2 linked regions of the Cohaesibacter sp. ES.047 genome follow. The protein of the gene in region 1 binds, or shares a complex with, the protein of each later gene. Links are inferred from orthologs where the notes say so. Each region holds a gene or a part of one and is shown in the gene's direction. Other genes may lie near its edges. The genes, in order: ccmB and ccmE.

Evidence for each region.
Region 2: the proteins of ccmB (region 1) and ccmE are in contact, whole or in part, in a solved structure (PDB 8CE8), measured with the Escherichia coli proteins. The link is inferred for Cohaesibacter sp. ES.047 from one-to-one orthologs.

What each region holds. Positions count from the first base shown.
Region 1 is NZ_LT907844.1:863,177-870,605, reverse strand. The notes cover bases 2,674-5,546. They hold ccmB (heme exporter protein CcmB), read left to right. Parts: upstream 2,674-3,716; coding sequence 3,717-4,376; downstream 4,377-5,546. Other genes in these bases: ccmD (heme exporter protein CcmD), read left to right, coding at 5,439-5,546; CPH65_RS03905 (heme ABC transporter permease), read left to right, coding at 4,603-5,418; ccmA (heme ABC exporter ATP-binding protein CcmA), read left to right, coding at 3,067-3,711; CPH65_RS03920 (bifunctional aconitate hydratase 2/2-methylisocitrate dehydratase), read right to left, coding at 2,674-2,721. Outside these bases: more of CPH65_RS03920, read right to left, coding at 1-2,673; more of ccmD, read left to right, coding at 5,547-5,639; CPH65_RS03895 (DsbE family thiol:disulfide interchange protein), read left to right, coding at 5,661-6,311; CPH65_RS03890 (hypothetical protein), read left to right, coding at 6,429-6,686; CPH65_RS03885 (septation protein A), read right to left, coding at 6,698-7,333; signal recognition particle-docking protein FtsY, read right to left, coding at 7,413-7,429. UniProt on the Escherichia coli protein: Required for the export of heme to the periplasm for the biogenesis of c-type cytochromes.
Region 2 is NZ_LT907844.1:3,361,113-3,368,377, forward strand. Bases 2,730-5,438 are described here. They hold ccmE (cytochrome c maturation protein CcmE), read left to right. Parts: upstream 2,730-3,710; coding sequence 3,711-4,166; downstream 4,167-5,438. Other genes in these bases: ccmI (c-type cytochrome biogenesis protein CcmI), read left to right, coding at 2,730-3,639; CPH65_RS15380 (heme lyase CcmF/NrfE family subunit), read left to right, coding at 4,229-5,438. In the rest of the region: CPH65_RS15360 (RT0821/Lpp0805 family surface protein), read left to right, coding at 159-632; CPH65_RS15365 (hypothetical protein), read left to right, coding at 815-2,212; more of ccmI, read left to right, coding at 2,419-2,729; more of CPH65_RS15380, read left to right, coding at 5,439-6,220; CPH65_RS15385 (cytochrome c-type biogenesis protein), read left to right, coding at 6,213-6,746; CPH65_RS15390 (alpha/beta fold hydrolase), read left to right, coding at 6,880-7,265. UniProt on the Escherichia coli protein: Heme chaperone required for the biogenesis of c-type cytochromes. Transiently binds heme delivered by CcmC and transfers the heme to apo-cytochromes in a process facilitated by CcmF and CcmH.

The sequences.
Region 1 (7,429 bases):
CCCCTCAACGGCGGCCTTATACTCGGTCATGTTCGGTGTCCGCCCAAGGATTGCAGACAGAACCACAACCGGGGTCGACGCGAGCAGGGACTCACCTTTCTTCTCCGAGGAATCCTCCACGACACGGCCCTGGAACAGGCGCGTAGACGTCGCCAGTACGGTGTCGCCCTTTGCTGCCTTTTCCTGGTTGCCCATGCAGAGGTTACAGCCCGGACGCTCCAGATAGAGAATATTCTCATATTCCGTCCGCGCGGTGCTCTTTGGCATCATGTCATCGAACTCGAAGCCCGAATAGTGCTGCAGGATTTCCCAATCACCCTCTGCCTTCAACTCATCAATGATGTTGTAGGTCGGCGCTGCGACCACCAGAGGCGCCTTGAATTCAACCTTGCCGCTTTCCTTTTCGAGATTCTTGAGCATCTGGGCGACGATCTTCATGTCACCCTTATGCACCATGCAGGAACCAACAAAGCCAAGATCCACCTTCTTGTCGCCACCATAGAAGGAAACAGGACGGATGGTATCGTGGGTATAGCGCTTGGATACATCGGCGTTGTTCACATCCGGGTCGGCAATCATCGGCTCGACGATCTGGTCCAGATCAACAACAACTTCGGCGTAATATTTCGCATTGTCATCAGGGGCCAGTGCAGGCTTTTCGCCAGACCGGATCTCGGTGATCCGTGCATCAGCCTTGTCGATCAGACCCTGAAGCGTGCCTGCGTCATTTTCCATGCCCTTGTCGATCATGGTCTGGATGCGGCTCTTGGCGAGCTCCAAAGACCCGATCAGCGTTTCGTCCTGCGAGATGCAGATCGAGGCCTTGGCCTTCATCTCCGCGGTCCAGTCGGTGAAGGTGAAGGCCTGATCGGCAAGCAAGGTGCCGATATGCACTTCGATCACCCGGCCCTGGAAGACGTTCTCGCCAAACTGCTTGAGCATCTGGGCCTGCGTCGCATGCACAACATCGCGGAAATCCATGTAATCGGCCATGGAGCCCTTGAAGGTCACCTTGACTGACTGAGGGATCGGCATGGTCGCTTCACCGGTCGCCAGCGCAAGCGCCACGGTTCCGGAATCGGCCCCAAAGGCAACGCCCTTGGACATGCGGGTGTGCGAATCGCCGCCGATGATGATCGCCCAGTCATCCACGGTTATGTCGTTGAGCACCTTGTGGATCACGTCCGTCATGGAGTGATAGGAGCCCTTCGGGTCACGCGCGGTGATCAGACCAAAGCTGTTCATGAATTTCATCAGCTTCGGAATGTTCGCCTGCGCCTTCAAGTCCCAGACCGATGCCGTGTGACAGCCGGACTGATAGGCACCATCAACCGTTGGTGAAATCACCGTTGCGGCCATCGATTCCAGTTCCTGCGCGGTCATCAGACCGGTTGTATCCTGAGAGCCGACAATATTGACCTTCACGCGCGCATCGGACCCGGCATGCAGCACAGTGTCCTTGTCCACGCCAACGGCATTGCTGTTAAAGATCTTCTCGACCGCCGTCAGGCCCTGCCCTTCGATGGACACCTCTTTGGACGGAGCGAACACAGGCGCTGCCTCAACGCCAAGGGTTTCAGCGGCAAACGTCTGCAGTTTCTTGCCAAAGACCACCGGGTAGGAACCACCAGCCTTCATGAACTCGACCTTCTGCGGCGTGAAGGACGCAGAAATGTCAGCCAGCTCATTGTCGCCTTCATACAGCGTCTTGGTCTTGGTGTTGATGGTCAGAACCTTGCCGGTTTCGACGGAATAGACCTGCTCCAGAACCGGATCGCCGCTCTCATTGAGCACGACCTTGCCGTCGGAATCAGTTTTCTTGACCCAGTTCTTCAGATCAAGCCCGATACCGCCCGTCACATCGACCGTGGTCAGGAAGATGGGCGAAATGCCGTTGGTGCCGGCAACGACCGGCGCGATGTTGACGAAAGGAATGTAGGGGCTAGCTTGTTTGCCTGTCCAGAGCGCCACGTTGTTGACACCAGACATGCGCGAAGACCCGACACCCATGGTGCCTTTCTCGGCGATCAGCATCACACGCGCTTCGGGATGCTTTTTCTGCAAGGCCTGAATCTCGGCCTGCGCTTCAGGCGTAATCATGCACTTGCCGTGCAATTCGCGGTCAGAGCGGGAATGCGCCTGATTGCCCGGCGACAGAAGGTCGGTCGAGATGTCCCCTTCAGCAGCGATATAGGTGACGACTTTGATCTCCTCATCAAGCTCTGGCAGCTTGGTGAAGAATTCAGCCTTGGCATAGCTTTCCAGAATATCTTTGGCAATCGGATTGCCGCCCTCAAAGGCCACCTTGATGCGGTCCATGTCGGCTTCATACAGATAGACCTGCGTTTTCAAGACTTCGGCAGCCTCAGTCGCAATCGAGGCATCATCGCCAAAGGCAAGATCGATCAACACCTTGATCGAAGGACCGCCCCGCATGTGAGCCAGCAGCTCAAAAGCAAAGCTTGGCGTGATTTCCTTGACATCGGCCTTGCCAAGAATGATCTCTTTGAGGAACTCGGCCTTCGCACCCGCCGCACTGGTCGTGCCCGGCAGGGTATTGTAGATGAAGAAGTTGAGGGACTCGGCCCGATGCTCGTTGTCCTGATCCCTGATTTGAGCAATGATCTCGTTCAACAGCGCTGCATCATCAATGGGCTTGGGGTGCAACCCCTGAATTTGCCGAGTTTCGATCTCGTCTAGATAGTCTGTATATAAGCTCATGTTGGTCCCGACCATTGGTTATCCATTCAGCCTGACATCCGAGCACGCCGGTTTTTTGCGAGCAGAAACAGGCCATTTGGCTGTCGTCGTAAATTAAATCATGACGACTTGCAATATATTCTACAGTAGCAGGCTGGTTGGACCAGCCCGGCGCCCGGCCGAAAGTGCAGCAAATCTGCCACGTCCATCTGGCGTGGGCCTGAGAAGGCATCGCGATAAGCTTAGCACGCCAACGAGGATAGTCTGCAAACTTCTTTTGCCTTTGCGCCCCATCGACGATAGAGATAAAACCATCTCGGAACAGGGCCGTCGAATGCTGCCAAAACCAGCCAAGGGCAAATCGCCATGCAGTTGATCGTTGAGGGATTGGGATGCACAAGGAGCGGCAGGCCCGTGCTCGACCACATCAGCTTTACGCTTGATGCGGGCAAGGCACTCGTCGTCACCGGCCCCAACGGTATCGGCAAGTCATCCCTGCTGCGAACCCTGGCCGGGCTGGTCCGCGCCCATTCTGGCGGCATGCATCTTGAAGGCGGAGACGGAGAACTCAGCGTCGGCCAGCAAGCCCATTATTTCGGCCATGCCGACGCCATCAAACCCGCCCTCAGTCTCAAGGAAAATCTCCATTTCTGGCGCGCATGGTACGGCAATCCCGCAAGATCTCCCTTTCAGGCCCTCAAGGAAGTGCACCTGGAGGATCTCATCGACATGCCTGCGGCCTATCTGTCGGCAGGTCAGCGCCGTCGCCTGTCGCTGGCCAGACTTTTGGTCTGCCACCGTCCCCTCTGGCTGCTCGATGAGCCCACTTCAGCGCTCGACACTGCCTCTGAAAAGAGGCTCGAGATTCTGATGGCCGAGCATTTGCAGGAAGGCGGCATGATCATTGCCGCAACCCATGCCCCGCTTGGCCTCATCAACCCCGACAAGCTCCATCTTGGTCACCACGCCTCTGAAGACACGGGCGAAGATCACGAGGAGACGATCCAATGAGCGCAATGGGTGCACTGTTCATTCGTGACATGAAGCTGTCTGTCCGCGTTGGTGGCGGCGCATTGATGGGCGTGCTCTTCTTCCTCATCGTGGTCACCGTCTTCCCCTTTGCCGTTGGCCCAGACCTCAATCTGCTCGCCCGCCTTGGCCCGGCCATTCTCTGGATCGGCGCCCTGTTGGCAACGCTTCTGAGCCTCGACCGTCTTTTTCAGGCCGATCAGGAAGATGGAACCCTCGACCTTCTGTTGCTTGGGGATCATCCCGTCGAGTTGATGGTACTGGTCAAATGTGCCGCGCAATGGGTCTCCACCGGACTGCCGCTCGTCATTGCCACCCCGGTTCTCTCGCTGTTCCTCAATCTGGAGCCGATTGGCGTAGCAGCCGTGACCGCCACCTTGCTGGTGGGAACTCCGGCGCTCACCCTGATCGGTGCCATCGGTGCCGCGCTTACTGTCATTCTGCGTCGCGGCGGACTGCTTCTGTCCATCCTCATTCTGCCGCTGACCATCCCGATCCTGATTTTCGGCGTCAGCGCGTCGGTTGGCGCGATCACGGACCCGGCTCCCTTTGACACACCGTTCTACTTTCTTTGCGCCATCTCCCTGTTGTCGCTCATTCTGGGACCGGTTGCCGCAGCAGCCGCCCTTCGCAGCGCACAGGAATAGCCCGGAAAGACCGAGACTTCGGGAGCCGTTGCTTACGAAATCGTAATCTCCCAAACTGAAAACTCGTGATATTGGTCAAGGCAACCTGCATGCTTACGCCATAATCATGTGTCACTTAGCCAGCCTGTCGCTGACCAGACCGCCGGACCGTGTCACAAAAGGCGAAACACAAAGCATGCGTTGCGCCGCTGGGTGCAACTGACCAACTGAATGTCGAGGACAGGGCATGAGTGCCACAGAGAAAAAATCCTTCAGTCTTTGGGATCTGGCAAACCCAACCCGCTTTCTGGCGATTCTCGACAGGGTGATGCCCTGGTTGATCGGCCTGACGGTTCTGCTCTTTGCCATTGGGCTTTATCTGGTCTGGTTCAAAGCGCCGGACGACTACCAGCAGGGCGCGACCGTCAAGATCATGTTCATCCATGTCCCCGCCGCCTGGCTGGCCATGTTTGCTTATATGATGATGGCCATTTCCTCGCTCGGAACCCTCGTCTGGAAGCATCCTCTCGCCGACGTTTCGGCCAAATCGGCTGGTCCCTTGGGCGCTGCCTTCACCTTCATCTCGCTGGTGACCGGTAGCCTCTGGGGCAAACCGATGTGGGGCACCTATTGGGTCTGGGACGCGCGCCTGACGTCGATGCTGATTCTTCTCATCATCTATCTGGGACTGATGGCCCTGTGGCGCGCCATCGAGGATCCGATCCGCGCAGGCAAGGCCGCTGCAATCCTGACGCTGGTAGGCACCATCATCATTCCGATCATCAAATTCTCGGTGGACTGGTGGAGCACGCTGCATCAACCGGCCAGCATCATCACGATGGAAGGCCCCAAGGTCCACATCTCGATCCTGATACCGCTTCTGGTCATGGCGGTCGCCTTCACCGCACTGTTCACCACGCTGCATCTCAAGGCGATGAAAAACGAGATCCTGCGCCGCCGCATTCGTTCCATGCAGATGCAGGCCGCCCGCAAGGGTGCTGGCAGCAAATCCGCATCAGGCAGCAAGATCTCTGCAGGGCAAAGCCCTGTGGGAAGCCAGTAGGCACCAGAAGGGAAAAGATCATGGAACACTACACAGGCTTCATCCTCTCTTCCTACGGCATGACCGCTGCCGTCGTCGCAATCCTCATCATCTGGGTGATCTGGGACGGCAAGCTTCAGGCCCGGGCGCTGGCCGAACTGGAAGCGCGCGGTATTCGCCGCCGCTCCGAGAAACCGGCAACACCATCAGACAAGGGCGCAACCGACCCCTCTGCCAACTGATATCAGGACGATACATCCATCATGAGTGACACACCCAATCCCTCTTCCACATCCAACGACTCGCAGGATGCCGGGGATGAAGAGACGGAAACGAAGAGCCGCTTCAACGTTCTGATTCTGCTTCCGCTGGTCGTTTTTCTCGCACTGGCCGGTCTGTTCATGTGGCAGATGGCGAGCGGCACGAACCCGAACCTCGTCCCGTCCGTTCTCATCAACAAGCCCGCTCCGCAGTTCGACCTTGAGCCGCTGGATGCCAGCTTCGGCATCCGCACGCCCGATGGCGGCCCCATATCCGGCTTCGACACCGAAAGCTTCAAGGGCAACGTTTCCGTGGTCAATGTCTGGGCCTCCTGGTGTCCGACCTGCCGAGACGAGCATCCGCTGCTGCTCAAGATGACCGAGGACAACCGCTTCGATCTGATCGGGCTTGCCTACAAGGACGAACAGGCCAACTCGGCTCGTTTCCTTGAGAACCACGGCAATCCGTTTGACAAGGTGGGGATGGACATCTCGGGCCGTGTTGGCATCGACTGGGGTGTTTATGGCGCACCAGAAACCTTCATCGTCGACCGGAACGGCATCATTCGCTACAAGCACATCGGTGCCCTGACGCCTCAGTCTCTGCAAGCATCCTTTTTGCCCAAGCTTGAGGAAATTCTCGCCGAGAAATGAATGCGATACCCACACCGATTTAAATCAGAAGGGCCCACAGAGGGCCCTTTTTCTTTGAACCGACCGCGCTCCAACCGCGTCCAATGACAAGACACCAAACGCGCACTGGAGCTTCGCATGCGATCGATTCTGCCCATCGTCATCTGTCTGGGATGTCTCCTTGCCATCACCTACCCCGCCTTTGCCATGGACAAGGGGAAGCAGCCGAAAACCACGATCAAGCGCTGCATCAAGGCCGACAAGCAAAGCTGCACCCAAAGGGCCGGTCAACGAAAATCCCGTGGCCAGCTCTATGAATTGGGCCAGATCTATGAATTGGGACTGCCAAAAGGCAACAGGGATGGCCGCACGCGAAAACGCATCAAGATCAAGTGATGGCGAACCGCCTACTCGTCATCCGGTGCATAGCGGGTGAGCAGCGGCATCTGGAACGCCCCGAACACCATGGTCAGGGGCATCACGCCGAAGACCTTGAAATTCACCCAGATGTCGGTCGAGAAATTCCGCCAGATCACCTCGTTGATGAGCGCCAGCACAAAGAAGAATACCCCCCAGCGCATGCTGAGAATCCGCCAGCCTTCCGCATTGAGCTGAAAGACCGAATCGAACACATAGCCCAAGAGGCTCTTGCCGAAAAACAACCCGCCCAGAAGGATTGAACCAAACAGCAGATTGACGATCGTTGGCTTCATCTTGATGAAGGTGTCATCCTGCAGATAGAGGGTAAGACCACCAAAGATGCAGACCACACCCCCCGAGACCATGGGCATCACCGGCAGCTTGCCGAACTTGATGCGCGACAGGACCAGCGAGATCAGCGTCGCAACCATGAACAGGGCCGTGGCGATGAAGATCGACTTCATGCCCTCCAGAAAGGGCACCCATCTGGCAATCATGTCCCCTTTTGCGTTGGCAAAGAAGAAGACTGCAAGAGGCCCAAGCTCCAGCGCCAGTTTCAGCACCTGCCCCTTTTCGAGTTGAGGCTCGGCGGATTGATCAGTGGACTTTTCGTTCGGGCTCATGAAACTCTTCACCTTGGCAAGCTTGGTGCAAATAAACGTCCCGGCTCCCGGGCCATCAACGGCATGAATTCGGTGTATATCAGGCGTCCGCCAGAC
Region 2 (7,265 bases), 2.5 Mb from region 1 along the record:
TTTTCATGCACATAGAATTTTTGGGAACCCTTTCAGCTATTCACGCATTAGTTACCTAAAGCGAGAATTCTATCCGGTAAGAAATCCGAAAAGAACGGGTTCAGGGAATATCAAGTAGCGGTGCCTTGAGGGCTGCTCAAAATAAATAGGGGCTAGTAATGAAAAAGAGCTTGATTGCAGTTGTTGCAGTAATGGGCGTCGGCTTGGCTGGCTGTCAGGGGACCGGACCGGGGCCGAAGCAGACCATCGGTGGTTTGACCGGCGCTGTTGCTGGCGGTTTGCTGGGAAACCAGATCGGAGATGGTGATGGACGCGTAGTGGCGACAGCTGCTGGCGCTGTGATTGGTGCGTTCGTTGGATCTTCCATTGGTAAAATGATGGACGACAATGACCGTCGCCTTGCCTATCAGGCGCAGAGCCGCGCCCTCGAATACGGTCGTTCCGGCGCTCCTGTGACCTGGAACAATCCAGACAATGGTCACTATGGTCAGGTGGTTCCGACGCAGGCATACACCACAAACAATCTGCAATGCCGCGACTATACGCATACGATCTACATTGATGGGCAGCCGCAGACCGCTCGCGGACAGGCATGCCGCCAGTCTGATGGTACATGGCGTCCGGTTGGCTAATTTGCCCGACTGAGTACAGTTTTTGCGACAAGGGGATAGCTAGCAACAGCTGTCCCCTTTTTCTTTTCCTATTTGGTTGTGAGCGTGAATAAGCCAGCCTGAAGATAGAAAATATTAATGGTTTACGAGAGATAAATAAGGGATCGAAAAACTCGAAAAACAACCTGGTTCAGAGGTGAAGGATGGCAGATGCTGAAAAGCTGAAGGAGAAGCTTTCTCTTTATCTTTCAACTTTGTCAGAAAGTGCTCAACGGCTTTTGCTGCGCAGCCTGGAAAACGGCGAGCGCGAAGGCAAGAGTGATGCTGCCTCTATGCTCATTCTTGCAGCCTTGCGCGAAGTCTTGTGCGACGACGAGCCGATCGTCGCGTTCCGGCGCTATGCAAAAGAGGAGTTTTTCAAATCATGTCAGCCTTTCATTACCGCCATCGACCTTGTTGAAAAAGAAAAGGCGAGAATAAGCCCTTCGTCCATCGACAAAATTTGGGCCTGGATTGAGCGAGACATCGCGACAGAAGCGCAGCAGGAGCGCCTCAACATGCCGTGTAATGGCATGGACCAAAAGGATATCGCCGGACGCTGTATCAAATTCAGAGAAGAGATGTTTGGTACAACCAACAGGTATGTCAAATCCAAGCTGCAGGATCTTGGGGGCGAACAGAAGCTGTGCAATCATCTTGGCGGTCAGACGGTGTATGAAGATCTTCTGGAAGTGCTGTCTTCATCCGATCAAGTGAAGCCTTTGGCGCCTTTCTTGTCCAAAGTACCAGCTGAGATACTCAGTTGGAGTTCTCCCGAAGGTGAAGAAGCCTACGCGACGATTTGCAAGTATGTTCAGCAATTTCCTATGAAAACAGCCTGGTTGTTCTCCGCAATCACCGAAAGGTTGGCATCACCCAGATTGCGTGTCCAATTGGCGTCCAAACTGGCTGGCTCGGACGATGCGGTTCAGATCTCGGCGACTGTGTATTCTCCTGCGATCCATCAGGTGTTTGCGGATATGGAAGCCTGCCTAGTGGCTTTCGAAACTTCATTCAATGATCATGACGATTTCGATACCCTCATCAAAAACCTGTCAACTTGGCGAGGGTTGGCAAAGGCCGTTGAAACTGAGATGGAAGTCCACCCTCAATGTCCTTGGGGTAAAGCTCTTGCGGATATGAAATTCAGACTTTCTGATATTTTGAAAGCGGAAATTGAAGCTGCACCAGGATTGATGCGAAAAGCCCTAAAGGCACCAAAGAGTGGTGCTGATGAGCATTTCGATCAAATTGCGGTCTCAGACGCAACCAGAGCGATTTTGCTTTTCCATCACACTGAGCGCATGAAAGAAACACTTGCCCTGAACGGTCCTGTCGTGCGCGCTCGAAAGGATCTGGATCAGTCCTTCGAAGTTCTCTCCACGTCAATCGTTGAACGGACCAGGCAGGCCTCTGGACCCAATGTCGACGTCTGCAAGGCCTTGGGTGATGCGGCAATTCTCTTTGCCAAGGAACTGTTCGACGAGCAATATGCCGCTGCCCTGCAGCGCCAGCTCAATGCCGCAGCTTCCACGCCTGAAAAGAAGGCTGTTGAAGCGTAACCCTCCTAAGATCTCCTTCTTGATTTGTTGATGCTCACGGTTTCCTCTCCAGCTTTGTGACTGGGGAGATGCGTGCACATTAAAACTTCGTAACAATGGAGCTTTTTTGATTCATTCCATACTAGGGCCTGATGAACATGAGTTAATTTGACTTCCATGGCAAAAGCGGATTGCTTTGGCCAAACCGAAGTGAGAGCAGGGCCTTTATGTTTTGGATTGTTGCGGGGGTTATTACCGCTATTACAGTTGCTGTTGTTGTCTATCCATTGACGCGCAAGGCGCGCAAAATGGCGAGCGCTGATTCGTATGATCTGACCGTATATGCCTCACAGCTCAAAGAGGTTGAAGGTGATGTCGAGCGTGGCCTCATTGAACAGAATGAGGCAGACGCTGCTAGGGCAGAAGTTGGGCGCCGTCTGCTCAGTGCTGAAGATGCTCTGGAAAAGCAGCGTCAAAACACGCACGGGGCATCGATCAATCCAGATGTTGCTCCGACGGCTGGTATGACAAACGGCCTGATTGCTGCGGTTGTTGCGTTGTTCGTTATACCGCTTTGTTCTCTTGGCCTTTACATAGCGCTTGGTTCGCCCGGATCCTCTGGGCAGCCTCTGGCAGAGCGCTTGAGCAAACCCCCTCAAGAGCAAAGCATGACGGAGCTTGTTGCCTCCGCAGAACGCAGACTGAAAGCCAATCCAGACGATCTGCAGGGGTGGCAGCGCTTGGCTCCGATCTATCTCTCCATGCGCCGGACGGAAGAAGCGACAAAAGCTTATCGCAATGTCCTGCGGTTGGAAGGAGAAAGCATGCTGGGCTTGGCCAACCTAGGTGAGGCCTTGGTTGTCAAAGATGCCGGGATTGTATCCAAGGAAGCGCTCGATTTGTTTCAGCGCGCAAACAAGCTTGATCCCGATCATCCCAAGCCTCGTTTCTTCCTCGCGATAGCACTTGGGCAGCAAGGCAAGGATCAAGAGGCCATAAATGCCTGGCAGGAAATGATCAATGGCTCGCCAGCTGACGCACCGTGGGTGTCTTTTGCGAAGAACCAGATATCCGCGATCCGCAATCGGATTGAGAATGCCAAAGCATTACCCCAAAACGATTCTACCACCTCCGATCAGAGTAACGAACTAGCCGCTCAAGCTCCCGGTCCGACGGAGGATGACGTGGAAGCTGCCGCAGAAATGGATGCCGGTGATCGTAAGGCAATGATCGAGGGCATGGTTTCCCGCTTGGCGGAACGTCTGGACGAGCAGGGTGGCACCGCGGAGGAATGGGTTCGACTGATCAGGGCAGAACTGGTTCTTAATCGTCCTGACATGGCTGCCAAGACTGTCAGCAAGGCCTTGGTTGCCTTGCAGTCGGATCTTGAGGGCCTTGAAAAAGTAAAAGCGGCAGCCCGTTCGTTGGGAATTTCGGTAACACAATAAAACATTGGCGAAGAACTGATGAACGACAATCGGTGTCGGTCAGTTGAAAGCAGTCAGCAAAGGGTCGAGATATGACGAGAAAACAACGTCGGATGACGATGATTGGTGGGGCGGGAGCTGTTCTCTTCGCCGCTGTCGGACTCATTCTTTTTGCGTTGCAGGATCAGATTGTCTTTTTCAATAGTCCCAGCGACGTTGTTGAAAAAGGGGTTCAGCCCGGTCAACGAATTCGCCTCGGCGGTCTGGTTAAACAAGACACTGTAATGCGAGGGCAAGGCACCGAAATTTCATTCGTCGTGACAGATGGTGGATCCGATGTAAAAGTCGCCTACAACGGCATCTTGCCGGACTTGTTTCGTGAAGGGCAGGGCGTCGTGACCGAGGGAAGTCTCACGCCAGAAGGTGTCTTCGCCGCGGATACTGTGCTCGCCAAGCACGACGAAACCTATATGCCAAAAGAGGTTGCTGCGGCCCTTAAAGAACAGGGGCACTGGCAAGGTGAAGAGCAAGAAATCCAATCCAATTGAACCAACTCGGGACGGCAAGACAGCATGCGGAATGACACAATTGACAGAACCGGAGAGACCTCATGATTGTTGAGCTTGGCCACTTCATGCTCATTCTTGCCTTTGTTTTGGCTCTCATTCAGTCTGTTGTGCCGATCTGGGGCGCACAAATTGAGGACAGTCGATTGATGGCTGTAGCGACACCGATCGCAGTTACTCAGTTTCTTTTTGTCGGCTTGTCTTTCGCCGCGCTTACACATGCCTATGTAACGTCAGATTTTTCGGTTCAGAATGTCTGGGAAAACAGCCATTCGGATATGCCTCTTCTGTTCAAATTCACCTCGGTTTGGGGCAATCACGAAGGCTCGATGCTGCTCTGGGTCTTCATCCTGGTGATTTTCGGCGCTTTGGTTGGCGTGTTTGGTCGCAACCTGCCACCCAAGCTCAAGGCGAATACCCTTGCTGTCCAAGGCTGGATCACTGCAGCGTTCCTGTCGTTCGTGCTGTTGACCTCTAACCCGTTTCGTCGGATTTCGACGGCCAACCTGCCGATTGAGGGACGCGACCTCAATCCGATTCTGCAGGACATCGGTCTCGCTATTCACCCGCCACTTCTCTATCTCGGCTATGTAGGGTTCTCAATCGCGTTTGCTTTCTCTATCGCTGCTTTGCTTGAGGGGCGGATCGATGCGGCATGGGCACGCTTTGTCCGGCCATGGGTTCTGGTCGCGTGGGCGCTTTTGACCTTGGGCATTTCGATGGGCTCGTACTGGGCTTATTACGAGCTTGGTTGGGGCGGCTATTGGTTCTGGGATCCGGTTGAAAACGCATCCTTTATGCCTTGGCTCTGCGGCACTGCTCTGTTGCATTCCGCCGTTGTGATGGAAAAGCGGGGCGCATTGAAAGTCTGGACCATTCTGCTTTCCATTCTCACGTTCTCTCTTTCACTGCTTGGAACGTTCCTTGTGCGCTCCGGAGTGCTGACGTCGGTGCACGCCTTTGCAACAGACCCCTCGCGCGGCGTGTTCATTCTGGCGCTTCTGGTTGGCTTTATTGGGGGGGGGCTTGCATTGTTTGCCTGGAGAGCTCCCTTGCTTAAACAAGGTGGTATCTTCGCTCCCATCTCTCGCGAAGGGTCGCTGGTATTCAACAATCTATTCCTATCGGCCGCGACAGCTGCCGTGCTGGTTGGGACCTTGTATCCTCTCGCTTTGGAGGCAACAACAGGGGCCAAAATCTCGGTTGGGGCTCCCTTCTTTAACGCCACTTTTGGTCCCATGATGATCCCGCTTCTCATCGCCGTGCCGTTTGGCCCCTTGCTGGCATGGAAACGCGGCGATCTTTATGGCGCAGTCCAGCGCCTTTACGCCGCTTTTGGCCTCAGTCTTTTGACCATTTTGATGTGCTATGCCCTGCTGTATGGCGGGTCGGCTCTAGCACCTCTCGGGATCGGTCTGGCGGTCTGGGTGATGATCGGTTCTCTTGCTGAGATACATTTGCGGATCGGCTTGTTCAAGCAACCTTTCGCGATCTCTCTATCGCGACTGAAAGGGTTGCCGCGCACAGTGTGGGGAACTGCGTTTGGTCATTTCGGTTTGGGAATGACAGTTCTTGGTCTCGTAGTTGCCAGCACGTATCAGACCGAAAACATCCTCATAATGAAACCGGGCGACAAGACCAACTTGGCTGGCTATGAGTTCGAGTTCACTGGCTTCAAGCAAAACGAAGCCTACAACTTTGCCGATCTGTCAGGAACCTTTGTGGTTACAACCGGCGATCGCCAAATTGCTGAACTGCATCCGGCCAAAAGGATCTATACGTCGCGCAACATGCCCACCACCGAAACGGCTATTCACACGGTCTGGGGTGTGACACAGCTTTATATGTCACTCGGTGATCAGCAGACGGATGGCGGCATCGCTGTGCGCATCTACTACAAGCCTTGGGTAACCTTCATCTGGCTGGGAACGATCGTCATGTTCATTGGCGGTGGGATATCGCTTTCAGACAGACGTCTGAGGATCGGCGCTCCGGCCCGAAAAGGGCGGGCGAAAGAGGCTGCCGGCAATGCTTGAACAGACCGCGAAGAGGGATAGATCTGATATGAAGCCCTTCAATATTCACCGGTTTCTGGCTGTACTTTTGCTGGCGATTTTGGCGATCGCTCCGACAGCATCAAGCTATGCAGTGACGCCCGAGGAAATGCTTGATGATCCGGTGCTTGAAAGCCGGGCGCGCGATATTTCGGCGGGGTTGCGGTGTCTTGTTTGTCAGAACCAGTCAATTGACGATTCCAATGCACCGCTTGCCCATGACTTGCGGGTTCTGGTCAGAGAGCGACTGGAGGCGGGGGATAGCGATGCGGAGGTCAGGAATTTTCTCGTTAGTCGCTACGGAGAATTCGTGCTCCTCAAACCAACATTCTCTGCAAAGAACCTGATTTTATGGGGATTCGGCCCGTTGGTGCTTTTGTTGGGTCTGTTTGCTGTCCTGCAGCTCTACCGCAAAAACAAACGCGCAGCCGCCCGCGCGGAGACGTCTGGGAACGCCACACTCAGCGATGAGGAACAAGCTCGGCTCAAGAAAATATTATCGGACTAGAACTCGGTCTGATTGGCAATTCATTCTCCCTGAACCTACATTGAGGTGGAAGGGCGAAACATGAGTATCGCCCCATCTCGCAGAAACATCGGGGCGGTACAGAATGGCCAGAAAAGAGCACTCCACACAACGAATGAGTTTTGAAGGAGCCTTGGGCGACGAGCTTCAGGCACGTTTGGAGCTGCCTGCCGGTCCTATTCGTGCGACTGCGATCTTCGCGCACTGCTTCACTTGTTCGAAAGATATCTTTGCGGCTCGCCAGATTTCGACTGGGCTTGCTGCTCGGGGCTTTGCTGTTCTGCGCTTCGATTTTACCGGGTTGGGTACATCCGACGGCGATTTTATCGATACTAATTTTACATCAAATATTGCAGATCTTGTTCGGGCCGCGGAGATGTTGCGCGAGGCGATTGCAGGCCCAAGTCTTCTCGTCGGGCATTCACTTGGCGGAGCTGCGGTGTTGGCGGCTGCGTCGGAAATTCCCGAGGTGGAAGCGGTCGCGACCATCGGCGCACCATC